One region of the Heyndrickxia sp. FSL W8-0496 genome, then DNA from elsewhere that is predicted to be linked to it. Evidence: riboswitches for the same ligand, from Rfam matches in the RefSeq annotation. Region 1 holds a riboswitch; each other region holds the start of a gene.
The links. Region 1 has a riboswitch for cobalamin ahead of NST63_RS11275 (ribonucleoside-diphosphate reductase subunit alpha). Riboswitches for the same ligand answer to the same signal wherever they lie in the genome.
Positions count from the first base shown of each region.

Region 2: it holds a riboswitch for cobalamin, as region 1 does, so the genes downstream of both, NST63_RS01430 (hypothetical protein) here and NST63_RS11275 (ribonucleoside-diphosphate reductase subunit alpha) in region 1, are expected to answer to the same signal.
Region 3: it holds a riboswitch for cobalamin, as region 1 does, so the genes downstream of both, NST63_RS21925 (ABC transporter substrate-binding protein) here and NST63_RS11275 (ribonucleoside-diphosphate reductase subunit alpha) in region 1, are expected to answer to the same signal.
Region 4: it holds a riboswitch for cobalamin, as region 1 does, so the genes downstream of both, NST63_RS14900 (acyl-CoA thioesterase) here and NST63_RS11275 (ribonucleoside-diphosphate reductase subunit alpha) in region 1, are expected to answer to the same signal.

Region 1 covers NZ_JBBOXX010000001.1:2,225,597-2,230,139, forward strand. Annotated here, with positions in the region: gene NST63_RS11270 (ribonucleotide-diphosphate reductase subunit beta) at 1-664, opposite strand, end outside; gene NST63_RS11275 (ribonucleoside-diphosphate reductase subunit alpha) at 681-2,939, opposite strand; cobalamin riboswitch at 3,112-3,296, opposite strand; gene NST63_RS11280 (hypothetical protein) at 3,417-4,475, opposite strand.
Region 2 covers NZ_JBBOXX010000001.1:242,449-246,991, reverse strand. Annotated here, with positions in the region: gene NST63_RS01440 (hypothetical protein) at 1-200, opposite strand, end outside; gene aspS (aspartate--tRNA(Asn) ligase) at 453-1,739, opposite strand; T-box leader at 1,799-2,013, opposite strand; cobalamin riboswitch at 2,123-2,315, shown strand; gene NST63_RS01430 (hypothetical protein) at 2,546-3,091, shown strand; gene NST63_RS01425 (ABC transporter substrate-binding protein) at 3,093-4,037, shown strand; gene NST63_RS01420 (GNAT family N-acetyltransferase) at 4,438-4,543, opposite strand, start outside.
Region 3 covers NZ_JBBOXX010000001.1:4,311,653-4,316,195, forward strand. Annotated here, with positions in the region: gene NST63_RS21915 (FecCD family ABC transporter permease) at 1-545, opposite strand, end outside; gene NST63_RS21920 (cob(I)yrinic acid a,c-diamide adenosyltransferase) at 650-1,246, opposite strand; gene NST63_RS21925 (ABC transporter substrate-binding protein) at 1,275-2,243, opposite strand; cobalamin riboswitch at 2,513-2,700, opposite strand; gene NST63_RS21930 (sodium-dependent transporter) at 2,788-4,137, opposite strand; gene NST63_RS21935 (bifunctional 3-deoxy-7-phosphoheptulonate synthase/chorismate mutase) at 4,233-4,543, opposite strand, start outside.
Region 4 covers NZ_JBBOXX010000001.1:2,934,094-2,938,636, forward strand. Annotated here, with positions in the region: gene NST63_RS14885 (betaine/proline/choline family ABC transporter ATP-binding protein) at 1-66, opposite strand, end outside; gene NST63_RS14890 (GbsR/MarR family transcriptional regulator) at 373-927, shown strand; gene NST63_RS14895 (thiol-disulfide oxidoreductase DCC family protein) at 1,120-1,512, shown strand; gene NST63_RS14900 (acyl-CoA thioesterase) at 1,588-2,025, opposite strand; cobalamin riboswitch at 2,273-2,454, opposite strand; gene NST63_RS14905 (MgtC/SapB family protein) at 2,564-3,235, opposite strand; gene NST63_RS14910 (MFS transporter) at 3,495-4,543, opposite strand, start outside.

The sequences.
Region 1 (4,543 bases):
ATTGTTCATCGCGATTAATATAATTAATCATCGTTGACGTTGCGACCATTTTTTGATTTCGTGCAAGATTATAGAAAAAGGAAAAACCTGAATAAAAAAAGAGACCTTCTAATATCACATCAAAAACAATAGATTTTAATAGGTTTTCTACACTTGGACTTGTCGCGAAAGCTGCATAGCCATTTGTAACAAATTCATTCCGCTTTTCTAAAACTGGTTCCGTTCTCCAAAATTCAAATACTTCATCCTGGACATGCTTTGGGACAATACTAGATAAAACATATGAATAGGAATGATTATGAATAACTTCTTGCTGGGCCAAAATAATCATTAGCGCATTTAAGCTAGAATCTGTTAAGTAATCGGCTACTTTGCCTGCGTAATCGGTTTGAATACTATCTAATAAAGCTAATAAACCAATGATTTTTAAGAAGGCATCCTGCTCATCTTTTGATAAAGTTGGGAACTGTTTTATATCTTGGGACATATTTATTTCAAACGGTGTCCAAAAATTTCCTAGCATTTTCTTATATTTAGGATAGGCCCAAGAAAAGCGGACATCATCCCAATTAAGTATATTGGAGCATCTTCCATTAATGATTGATGTTGATCGGTTTGGTGCTGTATTATCAATGATCTTGCGTGTTTGTAGATTATTAGACATTCATTTTTCTCCTTTCTTAACTTGAACAAGAATCACAATCTTCTAATGTTGTAGAGGTAGAGCGTAAATAATAGCTAGTTTTTAAACCAGCTTTCCAAGCATGAAGATGTAAATCTAATAGCTCCTTCGCCTGAACGGTATTTTGAACATAAAGATTAAATGATATGGATTGATCAATATGTCTTTGTCTGGCTTCATTTTGCCGGATACTCCAATGCTGATCAATGAAATAGGCAGATTTATAATACCAAGTTGTCTCTGCATTTAGATCCGGAGCGGTTACAGGGATTTTATAATCCTTTTTTTCTTCTGAATAAAACTTTTGAAAAATTGGATCAATGCTTGCAGAGCTTCCTGCTATTAATGATGTTGATGAGTTAGGAGCAACTGCCATTAGGTAGCCATTTCTTATCCCGAATTTTTGGATATCTTGGAATAATCGTAACCAGGGATGGGAGCTTTCAGTGTTAAAATATCCTCTGGAATTAAAATAAGAACCAGTTTCCCAATCCGATCCGTGGAACAGCTCATATGCGCCCTTTTCTTGTGCTAATAACATGCTAGCTTTAATCGTTAAAAAGGCAATTTTTTCATATAGTTTATCTGCATATTCAATTGCCTCTTCACTTTCCCACGAAATTTTCTCTAAAGCTAGTAAATGATGCCAACCAAATGTTCCTAATCCTATTGCACGATATTTTTTGTTCGTTAATTGTGCTTGTAGGACAGGGATTGTATTTAAATCAATGACATTATCTAGCATCCGAACTTGAATTGGGATAAGTTTTTCAAGAACATCATCTTTCACTGCCTTAGCTAAATGAATTGATGATAAGTTACATACAACAAAATCTCCAGGCTGTTTTTCAATCATGATTTTCCCATCCTCAGTGTATTGGCTAATCATCGTTGTTGGGCTTTGATTTTGCATAATTTCTGTACATAAATTACTAGAATAGATCATACCTTGATGCTTATTTGGATTTTTTCGATTCACTTCATCACGATAAAACATGAAGGGACCACCTGATTCAAGTTGGCTTTTCATGATTCTCTTCATCAATTCAATCGCAGGTATACTCGTTTTCGTCAGGGAAGGGTGGTTAACGCATTCCCAGTACTTCTCTCTAAAGCTTCCTTTGCCTTTTTGTTCATCATAATAATCCTCTAGAGAAAAACCTAGAGTTTGTCTTACCTCATGTGGATCAAACAAATACCAATTTTCACGAGCCTCTACTTGTTCCATAAATAAATCTGGAAGACAAACACCATGAAAGAGATCATGTGTACGTAATCGTTCGTCCCCATTATTTAATTTAGAATCTAGAAAGGAAGTAATATCCTTATGCCATACATCTAAGTAAACACAAATAGCTCCTTTTCTTTGCCCTAATTGATCCACACTCACTGCAATATTATTTAATTGCTTCATCCAAGGAAGTACTCCAGAGGAAGCACCACTAAATCCTTTAATCGCACTGCCACGACTGCGAATTTTTCCTAAATAAACACCAATACCTCCTCCATTTTTTGATAGATTAGCAATATCAGTATGACTATCAAAGATGGCTTGTAAACTATCATCAACAGTATCGATAAAACAGCTCGATAATTGCCCGTAATTTTTTCCTGCATTAGATAGTGTAGGTGTAGCGACAGTCATGTAAAGATTACTTAATGCCCAGTAGGCGTCTTTGACCAACTGAATACGATTCTCAATAGGTTCATTTTGCATTAAATGCATCGAAATAATCATCCAACGTTCTTGCGGTAACTCAAACACTCTTTTTTTGTGGTCGGTTGCCAAATATCTATCAGCTAACGTGCGTATACCAATATATGTAAAAAGTTCATCCTTTGTCGGATCAATAAAGGATTCAAACAAATGAATGTGATCCTTTGTATACTTATTTAATAATTCTCTTGAATATATACCATCTTTTGTAAGACGAACAATTAATTCAAATAAGTTTCCATATTTATTTTGGAATAAGTATTCACGTGTTTGTGAAGCTTTGTAATATAGATGTTCCATAAATAGTTTAGATGCATGATATGTCCAATTAGGATTTTCTGCGTTTATGTTTGACAAACATTCTAGAATGATTTGATTTACCCATTCATCCTCGGATAGCCATGGTTTATGCTCAAATAAATTTTTACCAAACAACAAGATCGATTTTAGATCATCGTTTTTTGTATCAGAACCATCTAATATTTGTAATATGTGATTCATCCATTCCGTCATTTCAGCACCCTTTGTTAATAGAGTCATTTTTTTCCCTCCAATAGATAATGTGACTTTTAATAAACTTGTCTAAAAAAAGCCATAAAAAAAGATCCGTCACAAGTAATTTGAGCGGATCAAACGATAGGAAAAGATGTAAAAAAATAAAAGCTAAAAAAACTCTCACTATCGTTTCATCTTCTCAATCCCCGAAGAAATTTGAAACTTTCAAGAAAAGGCAGGTCTCCTGACTTATGTGCAGCCTACTTAAGAACCTTCCCATATCAATTTAGATACAGTGGTTAGTCTTGTTCGTTCACAAATACAGTTGCGGGGACAGTTCCGGAGTCAAACCGGATTCCCTATTAAGTCCAGTAAATGGACACCTTCTCTTGAAATAATTCAATATTTAGTTTCGAAAATATAATATACAACTATATATTGTGTTTTATCATAGCATATTCGATGCTTTCATGACAATATATATCTATTAAATACTCAAATTAAAATAGGAACCTGATAATACTATGATTCTATTTTGTTCATTAATGTGCTTAAAAATAATTGAGGATCATCAACACGTAAATGAACAGTATTTACTTTTTTTGTCATCCCATATAAGTAAGATGCCTGAATTGTGTCCTTTAAAATTATTTCTATTTGTGGCTTTTCCTTGATAAAGTCAGAAGGAGCTGCATCAAAAATAGAAGCTAGTTCCTGCTTGGAAAGAGGAGTGGAACGAGTGTACTCATTGACGGAAAGAATAAGTTTTAAAGGAATATCTATTTTCTTCATGATCCCTGTTTGCAGAATAAGGTTTTGATCCGATAACAAATAAGGGCATAATCTAACTGCTTGTATTTCGGCAAGCAACATGAATAAACCGTATATATTAATCACAAGAGCGATTATTGCTATGATTGGACTCCACTGATGTAATAAAAAGTGAAAGCCTATAGATTCAATAATTAGAGCATGTATGATCATGATATTTAATGCGATCGTACTTGTCTTTTGATGGTATGAAAATGCCTTGAAGTGTATATGACTGGGTCTTTTTTTCCATGCAAACAAACTATAATAAAAAACGGAGATTTCTGAGATAAGAATATATAGAAATTTTGAAGGCTTAAAATGGGTGAGTAAGGAATTTTCTAATCGATCCTTAAAAAAAGGAATCCGCTCTTTTTCTGATTTAAATGTGTCTATAACTAAAGGTAGTCTTTTTAATAATAATGCTATTAAAACCAATTCAAAAATAATGAAAGCGCCTTCTACAGCAAATAAAATGTATTTTGCAGCGGATAATGTTTGAAAATAAGTTGCGGGAATAATAAGCCATGCAGCAACATACCCAGCACCTATAAATGCAAAGAGATATTTAATGGAGAGGCGTCTTCTAATAATAAGGAAATATGCTAGTATGGGAATTGTAACAATAAAGTCTAAAAAGGAACTAATAGTGATCATGGGTGTAATTGGTTGTGCGAATTCGACCCTATATAGTGAAAAATTCGCAAGCAATATCAAGGTAGCTAAAAGAACGAACCAAACCCAACTTTGATTACTTATTCGTAATGTCATTTTCCAAACCTCCTTGATCTGTTTACCTTAATTATACATAAATTGTTATTTTAACAACTTATAGATAA
Region 2 (4,543 bases), 2.0 Mb from region 1:
GGATTAATTGTTTGAAGTTCCGGTGTTTCTAATTGTTGCTTTAAAGTATCACGCTTAAGACTCATCATTTCTAAAAATGCGACGGCTCTGCCTCTGCGGAACGTTTTTGCTCCTTGATGAACATGTTTCTCTTTTCGCTTATGCCCCTCACCATGGTGATGTCTATCTTTGCCACGACCTCTATATCCTTCATTTCTCATAAAAACTCTCCTTCCTGTATACATCTGTATACATTTTATATTCCTATTGTATACAAATGTATACAGAAAGTCAACAAAACATTTAATAATGTGTAAGCACTCTAACGGTGAGATTAACTCAACAAATTTTCAAGTTTACCCCCATTATTCAAATAAAAAAGGCTGCCATTTCTGGCAACCAACCTTGGGAGAATCCTCGTCCTTATATATTTCCCCCTCCCTTACACTGTTATTAAGACCATTGATTTTGCTCTAAGGTATAAGTCTCTCAAGATCCCTAGGAAATGCTGTCGCCCCCCTAATATTTCCTACTCCTGTCATATTTGCTGTCAATCTCTCTAGTCCAATGGCGAATCCACCATGTGGAGGTACACCATATTTAAACATTTCAATATATGAGGCAAAATCATTTGGATTTAATCCTTTACCTGAGAATGACTGTAACAGCATTTCATAATCATGGATACGAAGCCCACCAGAAGTAATTTCTAAGCCTTTGTACAATAAATCATAGGATTCTGTTAATCCTGAATCATTACTAGGCATCGTGTACATTGGACGTGTTTCACATGGATAATTGGTAATAAAGACAAATTCACTATTATATTTTTCTCTTACGTATTCACCTATTAATCGTTCTCCTTCGGAATCTAGGTCCCCTTCAGGAGATGCTTTTTGATATTGACTACTTAGTATTTCCTGTGCTTCATAAAGAGTTAAGCCTGGAATCTCAGTTATTAACGGAAGTTTAACATCAAGAATTTCTAACTCCCGTTTACAATGGTCATTTACACGTGAGATCATATATTTAAGTACATCTGTTTCCCATTCCATAATTTCTTTTACATCGTCAATAAATCCTATTTCAACATCAAGAGAAACATATTCATTTAAATGTCTTGATGAATGATGTGCTTCTGCTCGAAATACCTGCCCAATTTCAAAAACACGTTCGAAACCACTTGCTACCATCATTTGTTTATAAAATTGAGGTGATTGTGCTAAATGGGCGTTTTTCCCAAAATAATTTAGGCTAAATACATTTGCTCCTCCTTCTGCACCCTGAGAGACAATTTTTGGTGTAAAAATACGTGTAAATCCATGTGATGTAAAAAAATCGCCAAATGACTGTGATAATACACTTTGAATTTTAAAAATGGCTTGATTTTTTTCATGTCTTAAAGATAAGGTACGGTAGTTAAGAAGATGATCCATTCCTGCTTTCAATTCCGATTGATTGATTTCTAACGGGATCGCCTTCTGACATTTATTGATCACTCTAATGTTTCTCACATGTATTTCTACGCCTAATTTTTGTTTCTTTGATTCAACAACGTCCCCGATTATCTCAACAATCGATTCGTTTTCTACTCGGAAATTTAACCATTCTTTCTCCAAAATACATTGAATAATTCCACCTCTATCACGAAGTAACAGGAAGGTAACTTTTGATAAATAACGTTGTTTATGAACCCAACCCGATAATTTTACCGTTTCCCCAACCTTATAAGGCGTTTCTGTCGTTACTATTCGAATCATTTTGACTTCCTCCTTTTCATTAATAAAGAATCAAATAAAAAAATTCGCCCCTATATAAACATAGGGACGAATGTATTCCGTGGTACCACCCAGATTGCCTTTTTATCAGCCTCTCATGCCACATAACGAGTGGTACCGTCTGATTCTACTCTGCCTTTAAGCATTTCTTTCAGCACTTACGGATGTCACCATGATAACCTTGATGCGTTTTTCCACCAACCAAACGCTCTCTATAATCAAGGACTTATCATTTCCTTCCGGTCATTGATTTCCATATTTTGATTGTAGAAGATTATATATTTACGAAAAGAAAATGTCAACCTATTCAGAGTTTAAAAAAATGCTTCATTATTCAATCTCTTCATTGTACACTGGAAGTAAGTGAATACCTGCAGAGAATAGGTTGCTAATTTATTAGCATTAATAGGGAATTCGGTGTGATACCGAAGCTGTTTCCGCAACTGTAAGTGCCGATGAAATAAGAAGTAAACCACTGTTTGAAACATCGAAAACGGGAAGGTTCTTAAAGTAAAATGACGCACAAGCCAGGAGACCTGCCTATTCTTGAACGTAACATGCTCTTCGGAAGATAAGAGATTTTATGGCAGCTCGATTGGTTCTTCATATCGTTTAATAAAGGATCATTTTCCCGCCGGCCAAATTCTATCTGGACGGTTTTTTTGTGTTCAATTTTACAAATATATTGATCTCCTCGTTATGAAACGATATAGATCGAAACCAGACGAATTTTTTCTGAAGTGTTATGAGGTAAACATTTAAAATATTTAAGATTAGGAGAAAAAGACATGGTAAAAAAAGACTTACGTTATTTATGCTATCCCTTTATGCGCGAATCCGCTTCAACCGTTGATTTCGAAATTAGAACAGATTCATTAACAACGCGTATTGGACAAGCTGCTTCCTTAACAAAGGATATTCCTATTGTTTATGAAGATTTAATGTACTTGCTTCCAATGGCCTATCATCTAAATGGATCTGTACGCGGAAAGCTTGCCATTAGCGAGGATGATTTAATTCGTCTAAGCAGCATGTATGATTTCTATGTTGCGGAAACAGATGGTCGCATTGATCGGTTTGTACTTCCACAAGGGACGGCTGCTGCATGTGCTCTACATGTATGTAGAAGTGAGGCAAAAAAGTCCGTTCGTGCTTTACATAAGGTAAGTCTTGAAAGAGAGGTTCCGGATATCTTATTCAATTATACGAATCTACTAGCTAATGTCCTTTTTTACATGGCGGTCTATGTAAACAAGGATAAAGGTGTTGAAGAAATCCAATTTGTCAGTAAATCTTATCCAACAAGACCGATAAAAAAGAAAGTAGGGAAATAACTTGAAGAAATATCATTTGTTTCATTGGCTAACAGCTATAATGTTGATCATTTTCTTAGCAGGCTGCCAATCCAATCAGAGCAGCAATGAACCTAAAAAAGAGGATACACCTGAACAAGTAAAAGCGTATACCGTGAAGGATGATACTGGCAAGGAAATTTCCTTCAAAAAAGCTCCTGAAACGGTTATTTCATTGCAGCCTAGTAATACTGAAATTCTTTTTGCACTTGGAGCTGGAGATAAAGTAATTGGCGCAACGGAATATGATAATTATCCAGAGCAAGCAAGTAAAATTGAACGTGTATCGGACTCTGTTACCATTAATACAGAAAAAATTATTGCACTAAAACCAGATATTGTCATTGCTTATACAATCGGAGATGAAAATGCCTTAAAACCAATTGAAGATGCAGGTATTCCTGTATTTGTCATACAATCTGCTTCTTCCTTTGAGGATGTTTATGGTGATATCCAACAAATTTCAGAAGTAATGGGTGTGAAAGAAAAAGGGGAAGAACTTATTACCAATATTCGCACTCATATAAATGATATCGAAAATAAATTAAAAAATATCGAAAAACCAAAACGCGTATATTTTGAAATAAGCCCATCTCCTGATATTTATTCAACAGGCAGAAACACATTCCAACAAAAAATCCTCCAAACAGCTGGTGTAGAAAATATCTTTGGGAATCAAGAAGGTTGGATCAAGGTTTCAGAAGAGACAGTCATCAAGCAGAATCCTGAAATCATTGCAACAACTGTCGATTATATCGAAGGCCCTGTAGCAGAAATCAAAGCTCGTAAAGGATGGGAAACCATAGAGGCGATTAAAAAGGACAGAGTATACCAATTAGACTCGGATATCATGTCACGCCCAGGTCCAAGAATTGCTGAAGCGGTTGAATTAGTTGCAAAAATGGCGTACCCAGAATATTTTAAATGAGACTAAAGCTGGAGTGTTGATCACTCCAGCTTTTATCTTTAGCTATTATCAGTATAATACTTTCATTATTCATGAAAAAACATTATAAAGATATCCGATCGACATAGAGAATAGTAGTGAGCCAAAACCGAATCTATCTAATATATTTCTCGGCTTTACCTCCTTGTTTAACAAATTTCGATTTTGCAGGAAGAATAATTTTAAAAAAAGATAGACTCTTTTCTAAAACATTGTTGCTATTTAAGTATGGTTTTAACAAATAATTATCAGCTGAAGACCGCTACACCTTCACTTCACTAAGAAAAGAGCTCCAAACTTTATATGAATCGCTGAATCTTTTACACAAGCAACAAACGATACGAAAACAGTCTAAAGGTAAAACGAATCCTAAAAAGCTTTTTTAATTTAGCTCTTTTATAAATAGTTTTAATGGATCAGCATCTTGAGATAATTTCGTTACTGAGTCAAAATGAAATCCTAATTTTAATAAAAGATTTTCTGATGCA
Region 3 (4,543 bases), 2.1 Mb from region 1:
ATTAAGGAAATAAACGAACTAAAAAATGAACTAAATATAATGCCAGTTAATATAATTGTTTCTACTTTCATTGATCTCTCAATTTTTTTTGCAAAAAATAAAACACTAAATATCGTAATAAATGAACCAATTATGCTCATTAATGGCAATGTAAGTATTCCGATGAATGGTATAGATAAATGAAAGAATAATGTTGCAACTGCTCCAACAGAGGCTCCAGACGACACCCCTAAAGTATATGGGTCTGCTAAAGGATTTCGAAGCAACCCTTGAAATGCCGCACCTGCAATCGATAATGAAGCACCAACTAGCCCTGCCAATATTACACGAGGCAGTCGAATATCTAAAACAATATTCGTATTCATCGCATCTATTTTATCACTTAATGGAAAGTGGAAAATAGCGGCTCCGATGATTTGGATGATATCCTTCATTGGCACCGTTACCGAACCAATGGAAATACCTATTAAAATAGAAAAACTTAAAAAAACCACTCCAAATAGATAAGGAAAATAATTATTCTTCCGTAGATACCGAATAGTCATTGGCTTCTGCAGTCTCTTTCAACTCCTTTTAGTACATTTGAAAAAGGACTGTCTAAAAAGGAGACAGACCCCCTGTGCCTTTAGACAGCCCCTATTTCTATCAATCAATTTTCTTCTGTTTTGTTCTCTTTTCTTTTGCCGTCACGAAAAACCTTGGCACTTCGAATATATTCTACATCTTTTTTTCCTGATCGGTGATTAATTACTCTTGCAAGAGCAAAAAAATAATCCGACAAACGATTCAAATACATTTGAGCGAGTGGAGGAACAATTTCTTCAGCTTTTGAGAAACTAACAACTAGACGCTCAGCACGTCTTGTAACTGTTCTTGCTATATGAATAGAAGCAGCCGCTTTTGTCCCACCAGGTAAAATAAAGCGTTCCAATTCAGGTGTACTGGCGATATACTCATCAATCTTCTCTTCAAGATAATCGATCATGTCTTGTTGAAGCTTGTAAGGGCGTTTAGCTGATTTTGTCGCTAGATCCCCTCCACAATCAAATAATTCATGTTGAATTTTTTCAAGATCATCAAGTACGTCAGAAAAAAGATCGGGATCCAATTCAGCCATCGCTTGTCCAACAAAACAATTCACTTCATCCACTGTTCCATAAGCTTGTACCCTTAAATCATCTTTATCTACTCTACCACCGATGATACTTGTTTGCCCCTTGTCACCTGTTCTCGTATAGATTCTCACAATATTTCCTCCTCACTCTTATCTTCACTTATTTAAATGTATCGGGATATATCGCCTTTGCCATTTCCTCTAAACCTTCCACAAGACGTGGACCTGGTCTTGACACTTTGTCAGAATCGACACTATATACCCGTTTATTTTTAATAGCGGATACTTCTTCCCACCCTTTACGGCTATAGGCTTGTTCTACTGCGTCCTTTACATAATAACCATATGTTATGATCATTACATCCGGATTTGCTTTTACTGCTGCTTCTTCCGAATATTTCGGCCATCCTTCTTCAGCAGCTGCAATATTTTTGGCGCCAAGCATTTCTAGCATTTCATTCATGAAGGTACCTGAACCTGCTGTATAAATATCTGGTGGAGCAGAGATTTCCATCCATACATTTGGTTGCTCTTCCTTAGAAATTCCTGCCGCCTTTTCTTTAATTTCTTCAACTTTTGCTTTCATTCCATCGACAATTTCATCCGCTTTTTCCTTTGTTCCAGTTGCTGCACCAATCATTTCAATCGTTTTATACGTATCTGCAAATGAACTTGCATTATTGACAGCAATAACCTTAATTCCTGAATCCTCTAATTGCTTTAATCCATCCTTAGAATTATGAGCCTGGGAAGCATCAGCTAAAACAATATCAGGTTTTAAAGAAATTATTTTTTCAACATTGAATTCTTGTCCACCAACTTTTTCCTTTGACTGCACCTGTTCGGGATAATTGTCAAAATCCGAGACACCAACAATTTCTTTATCTAACCCAAGGGCAAAGGCTGTTTCTGTATTACTTGGAAGAAGGGAAACAATTTTCTCTGGCTTCTTATCAATAGTGATTTTTTTATCGGTTCCATCCGTAATTGTTACGGGAAAAGCTTGGTCTTGTTGCTTAGTCTCCTGCTTATTATCACTAACTTTCTTTTCACTATCCTGCTGTGTACCACATGCAGCCAAAATAAAAATTAGTAAAAAAATAGGTATAAATCTTAATAGCTTTTTCATTTGTAAACTCCTTTTTACATTTAAAATAGTCATAAAGATGGCCATTTTCACAAAGATTATTACATATTTTAAAAATTGAATATTTTCTTCCTTTATCCTCCATAATTAATGTAGAAGGAAGAAAAAATACATTCGTTCATATCTTTTATGAAAAAGACCTAAAAAAAACATCTCTAACCAAAGAGATGTCATATGTAAAACGGTATAATAGCAAATCATGCACGCTAAAAAACGTTTCGTCAACACCCCCCTATCCTCGTAGGCAAACTGGTGCACTCAAAAAACAGGCAGGTCTCCTGGCTCATGATCATTGCTCCCTGTACCTTCCCTTATCCTTTAATGGATAAAGTGGATATTACAGTTTGCTCCCATTTACAGTGGCGGGACCGCGTTGGAATTACACCAAACTTCCCTTTTAAACCTTCACATAGAAAGTACCTGTTTTCGTTGCAATATATTAAATTTTCAACCATTAACAATTATACAGGAAAGACATATGGATGACTATCCTGAAAAATTTTATGCTTATAAATGATTTACAGAACTACCAAACTCCCAGCACATCTAACATGACAACAAAAATTAAAACGGGTGCAACAAAACGTATGAGGAAATACCAAGCTTCGAACAGTCCTCTTTTAAGACCGCTCCCTTGTTTTAATTCCTCGTAAAGAACGGATTTCTTCACTTTAAGTGGTACAAAAATAGCGATAAGAAGGGCTCCAAGCGGCATTAAAATATTACTAACGGTATAATCCATTAAATCGAAAAATGTTTTACCAAAAAGAGTAACATCACCTAACGCTCCGTATGAAAGGGCAGATGGAATACCAAAAATAAAGATGGCAATTCCGATGATCCATGACCATTTTTTACGTCCTTTTATATCCTTTTTAGTGATCACAGACACAATAATTTCAAGCATAGAAAAAGCTGATGTTAATGCCGCAAAAAGGAATAAAATTAAAAATGCTATAAAGAAAAGCATTCCAAGCGGTAACTGGCTGAAGACTGTTGGAAGTACATTAAATAACAGTACAGGTCCTGCCCCCGGCTCCAATCCTAAAGCAAATACTGCTGGAAAGATTGCTAAACCAGCTAAAAGTACAATGACTAAATTCATTCCTACAATAGAAAAAGCTGAACGGGGTAAGCTTTGATTTTTCGGTAAATACGAACTATACGTCACCATTACTGAAACACCTACACTTAACGTAAAGAATGATTGCCCCATGGCTTCCAAGATCGTTTTTGAAGTTAATTTTGAAAAGTCCGGTTGCAGTAAAAAGGATATACCAGCCATTGCACCATCTAAGGTAATTGAACGAATAACTAATAATATAAATAGTATAAATAATGCTGGCATCATAATCTTACTTGCTTGTTCAATCCCTTTTTGAACCCCTCTTGCAACAACAACAATCGTCATTAGAATAAATAATAATTGCACGATTAAACTAATAATTGGATCAGAAATTGTGTCCCCAAATACTTGTGTATATTGATCAGAGGAAAGACCGTTTAACTGACCGGTAATCGCCTTGTATAAATAAATAATAATCCAACCACCAATGACACTATAGAAAGAAAGTAAAATAAAACACGCAATCATACCTAAAATCCCTATCCAGTGCCATTTCGCTTTTGGTGCTATTTTTCGATACGAATCCACTGCATTTTCTTGTGTTAATCTACCAATGGAGAATTCCGCTAAAAGCAATGGAAGTCCTAGTAATAATGTAAATAGAATAAAAATTAGAAAGAAAGCTCCTCCCCCATTTTGACCTGCGATATAAGGGAATTTCCAAATTGCTCCTAAACCTATTGCTGACCCTGCTGCAGCTAATATAAAGCCAAGTTTTGATGACCACTGTTCTTGCTGACTCACACTCATTCTCCTCTCAGATGTAAACAACTATGTTTCCTATATTCTCGTTTTTAGTTGTCATTAAGGGGTTAGACCCCTTAATAGACAGCTACGCTTTTGCTTTAAGCAAGTTTGTTTTTAAACCCCTTTAATTCATCCATAAATGAATGGAATTGTGGAATGTCCATTTGCTGGGCGGAATCCGATAAAGCAACAGCAGGATCAGGGTGAACCTCAGCCATGACTGCGTCTGCCCCAATTGCTAATGCAGCTTTGGCCGTTGGAAGAAGCAAGTCTTTTCGTCCTGTTGAATGGGTAACGTCTACCACTACTGGTAAATGAGTTTCCTTCTTCAAAATCGGAACAGCTGAAATATCAAGGGTATTCCGAGTTGCTTTTTCGTACGTACGAATTCCCCGCTCACATAAAATAA
Region 4 (4,543 bases), 710 kb from region 1:
ATTTAAATCATCTACCGCTTTTTTTCCTCCCTTATATATCTTTGTAACATGATCAAATTTTAACAAATCGATACACCTCCGTAATTTTACCAATGAAACAGTTGGAACAATTAACCATTTGGTATACTATGCAATTTTTTTCGTATATGTCACTATTTAAGTATAACGTAAAGTTTGTAAAATAAAAAGTTTATAGATTGCATATATTGCATCAATTTTACATTAATATAAATAGATTAAAACTATCATCCTCTCATTTCTTACTATTTCTCCTTATTGCTTTCATTTCCTCATTCAGAAAAGATTTTATTTTTCATTGGATATATGATACATTGACTTTGTATATGAGGTAATTAAAGGAGCAAACTACCTATGGAAGAAAAGCACTTGCGAGTCATTGATCAAGCTAAGGAACAATATATTGAAAAAATTGCTGATAATATGAAGACGTATGGAGTTTCCCCTACAGTCGGTCGTATTCTTGGTATTATTTATATGAATAGAAAACCAATGACATTAGATGAGCTATCCACTGCAACTGGAATGAGTAAAACAAGAATGAGTCAGGTTGTTAGAGAGATGCTAGATATTAATATTGCTGAAAAAGTTTTTGAAAAAGGGGTTCGTAAAGATATTTATGATGTAGAAACAGATTATTACGAAACCTTTATTTCAATTTTCACATCAAATTGGAGAAAAACGATTAACCGCAATAAAATTTTTGAAAAAAAATTAACACGTGAGCTGCTGATGTTAAAAGATAATGAAGAATTATCACAGGAAGCAGAAGATCAAATCAATGAATTATTAAAGGAAATGAAAATTTGGTCGGATTATTATCAATGGCTTACTCGTTTAGTTGACTTTTTTGAAAGTGGTGAAATATTCGAGCATGTGCCGAAAACCACTGAATGGAGAGGAAAATAATTAACATAAAAGCTCCGTGGTAATATACCCTTTTTATATTGAAATAAAACATAGAAAATATTTCAAGCAGTAGTTTTCATGTAAAAATCTACTGCTTTTTATTAAGCTTTTTTACTAAGTTAAATAAATATAAACGTTATAAAATTTTTCACTCTCATTATTTCCTTTCATCCTATAAAAGAAGGTGACCAATTGACTGGAATTATATTATTTGATGGAGTATGTAATTTTTGCAATGGAAGCGTACAATTTATAATAAAAAGGGACCAAAATAAATATTTTAAATTTGCTTCCCTTCAAAGCGAAGTTGGGGCGAAATTATTAACGGAGTATGGAGTAAACAGCTCACTTGACAGCTTTGTACTTATTGAGGATGGCAAATTATACACAAAATCGGAAGCGGCATTACGTGTTTGCCGAAGTCTTAATGGATTATGGAAATGGGGATATGCTTTTCGAATCATCCCACATCCAATAAGAAATTGGATATACGATATGATCGCGAAAAATCGTTATCGGTGGTTTGGTAAAAGGGATAGCTGTATGATCCCATCTAAGGAAGATCAGGAAAGATTCTTAGTATAGTAACCTATCAGTATGAAAAAATAAAATGGGGTCGTCTTATAAATGTAAAGAACGACTCCATTTTTATACAATCATTTAAGGCTGCTTTTTGAGTAATAACTCTTTTTCCCAATCAGCTTCCAGCATCACTTTTGGCACTGGTGTCGGTTTTCCGTTTTCATCAAGTGCTACCATTGTTAAGGTGGATGTAGTTGTTAATCGTTTTTCTTCCTCCTCTAAATTCTCACACTCGACCTTTACATAAACCTTCATTGATGTCCTCCCAGTTGAAAGGACAAATGCCTCCAAAGTCAAAATGTCGCCAACTTTTGCAGAGGAAACAAAATGAACAGCATCGATTGACGCAGTTACTACCACTTTTCGAGAGTGCTTCATTGCTGAAATAGCAGCAATTTCATCAATATACGATAAGATGGTTCCTCCAAAAATAGTTTCCATATGGTTCGTATCTGGAGGTAATACAAGTTTAGTTTGATAGGTCCTTGATACATTTACAGAAATTGTTTTCTCCATCATTTCTCCACTTTCATGTATATTTACCACTATGAAGTACAGGAGAGAAGAAATTAAAATAAAAGGTACTGACCATTTTTCTTAAGACATACCCCTAACATAAAATAGATGTTTTACCTATCTTAAATGGTAAATCACATATTGTTAGCCAGTCCTAAAAATAAAATACGCTGATAGCAGAACAGACCAAATCATTAATTGTCTATTAATCTACCAATGTACGAATCTTCCCAACTCCCGAGGAAAATAAGTCGCTATAAATATGGCAGGTCTCCTGACTCGTGTATCATTCTACTTTAAGTCCTTCCCATCCAAAATTGGACAGTGGTTATCCTTATTTCGTCAACACTTACAGTTGCGGGTACAGTTCTGGAATTTCACCAGATTCCCTTTTCATTTTTGGCAAACACCATATTTATCGGCAAATATTTCACTATAGTAGTATAGAATTATCATAATATATTATGAATTGACTTACAATTTATAATTTTAAAGATTAAGTTGAAAAATATTGAACGATTTGTTCTCTTTCTGTTGCTTAATCAAATTTTATACTTTCCAGTTCAGGAATCGTTTGCAACATTTTTAATATTTCAGTCTCCTTTTTCTTCAACTTCTTTGATTTTAATTGTAAATCCACGACAAAAAGTGGATGATTATCAACCGACGTTACTTTTACCTGGTACGATTTCACATCTAAATGATTTTCGGATAAAATAATGAGTGCCGCAGAAATCGCTTCATTTGTTCGAACATGAATCGTTAATTTATGGAACTTCGGAAAAACTGGTTGAAATAATCTACTTAAAATTTCTAAAGCAATTAATACTAAGAGCGTTCCAAAAATACTTACAATATACATGCCTGCACCTATCGCTAATCCAATTCCAGCTGTTGACCAAAGTCCAGCTGCAGTTGTTAACCCATGAACGGATTGACGTTGTATAAGAATGGTACCTGCACCTAAGAAACCAACTCCACTGATGACTCCTGCCGCAATTCGGCTTGGGTCTAATTCAATTGTTCCACTATTTACAACATCAAAAAATGCATATTTTGAAACGATCATTGCTAATGCACTTCCGACGGCCACAAGGAAATGGGTACGTAATCCTGCTTCTTTATAACGCTTTTCTCTTTCAAATCCGACAAGTGCTCCCAATATCCCCGCAATTACAAGTCTTGCAATTAATTCAAGCTCTATCATTATATATAACCCCTTTCCCCATTAATGTATGGCTTTGATGATTATGCTATTACAAATCTAACATACATCCATTTTTCCTTTCTAAAGGTTTGATTAGGTTTCATTCTCACTAGCAAAGCTAAGTCACACCATTAAGTTAAACATTATTTCTATTTATATATGTTTTATTAGTTTATCCTACTTAAAAAATAAAAAAACGAGTGTATAAAAATATACACTCGATCTAAGTTGCAGCTCTTTAAATAGAAATCCTGCCTTTAATTTATAACTTATGCGATGAAAGTTGCAATTTTCTTTTGGCAATCGTTCCTAAACGCACAGATAATCCTATTGCAATAATTGTAAAGACTATAATCATTACTATTACACCAATCCAACCAAAATCACTATAGAACATACCTCCCACCGTACCACCTATACTTGAACCTATATAGTAAAAAAATAAATAAAGTGAAGAGGCTTGTGCTTTATCATGTGTCGATAATTTGCCAACCCAGCCACTTGCAATGGAGTGTCCTGCAAAAAATCCAAAGGTAAAAACGGCTATTCCAATAATTTTTAACCAAAGATTTGTATTTAACGTGATACATGCTCCAATTAACAAAATTAATAAAGATAATTGCAATATCTTTCGTCTACCATGCTGATCAGCAAGCATTCCCATCCATGTCGAACTAAACGTTCCAACAATATATACAATAAAAATAAAACCGACGATTGTCTGACTTAATGAATACGGAGGAGCAATTAATTGAAAGCCAATATAATTATAAAGTGATACAAAGCTTCCCATTAATAGAAATCCAGTCCCAAATAAATAGATTAATCCTGGCTCATTAAATTGACTAATTAAAGATTTTCCTAATTTAACAACAGCAAACTTACGCGGTTGGAAATGAGCTGATGTTGGTAATGTAAACCAAAATAATAAACTTGCCATTAAACTAATAATACCAATACCAATAAGGGCAATATGCCAATTAAAATAATCGGTCAATACTCCACTAATAATTCGTCCTCCCATACCACCGATTGAGTTTCCACTAATGTATAATCCCATTGCCATCCCTAAGCTCTTAGGGTCGATTTCCTCACCTAAATACGCCATTGCGATGGCTGGCAACCCCGCTAGAACTATTCCCTGTAATATTCTACAAAGAAGTAATAAATGAAAGTTTGGACTTAATGCTGTAATTATAGCTAAAATCGATGATGCTATTAGGGAGATGGTCATGACCGATTTTCTTCCGAATACTTCTGATAACGAGCCAACTACTAGCATACTTATTGCTAATGCAATCGTAGTAGATG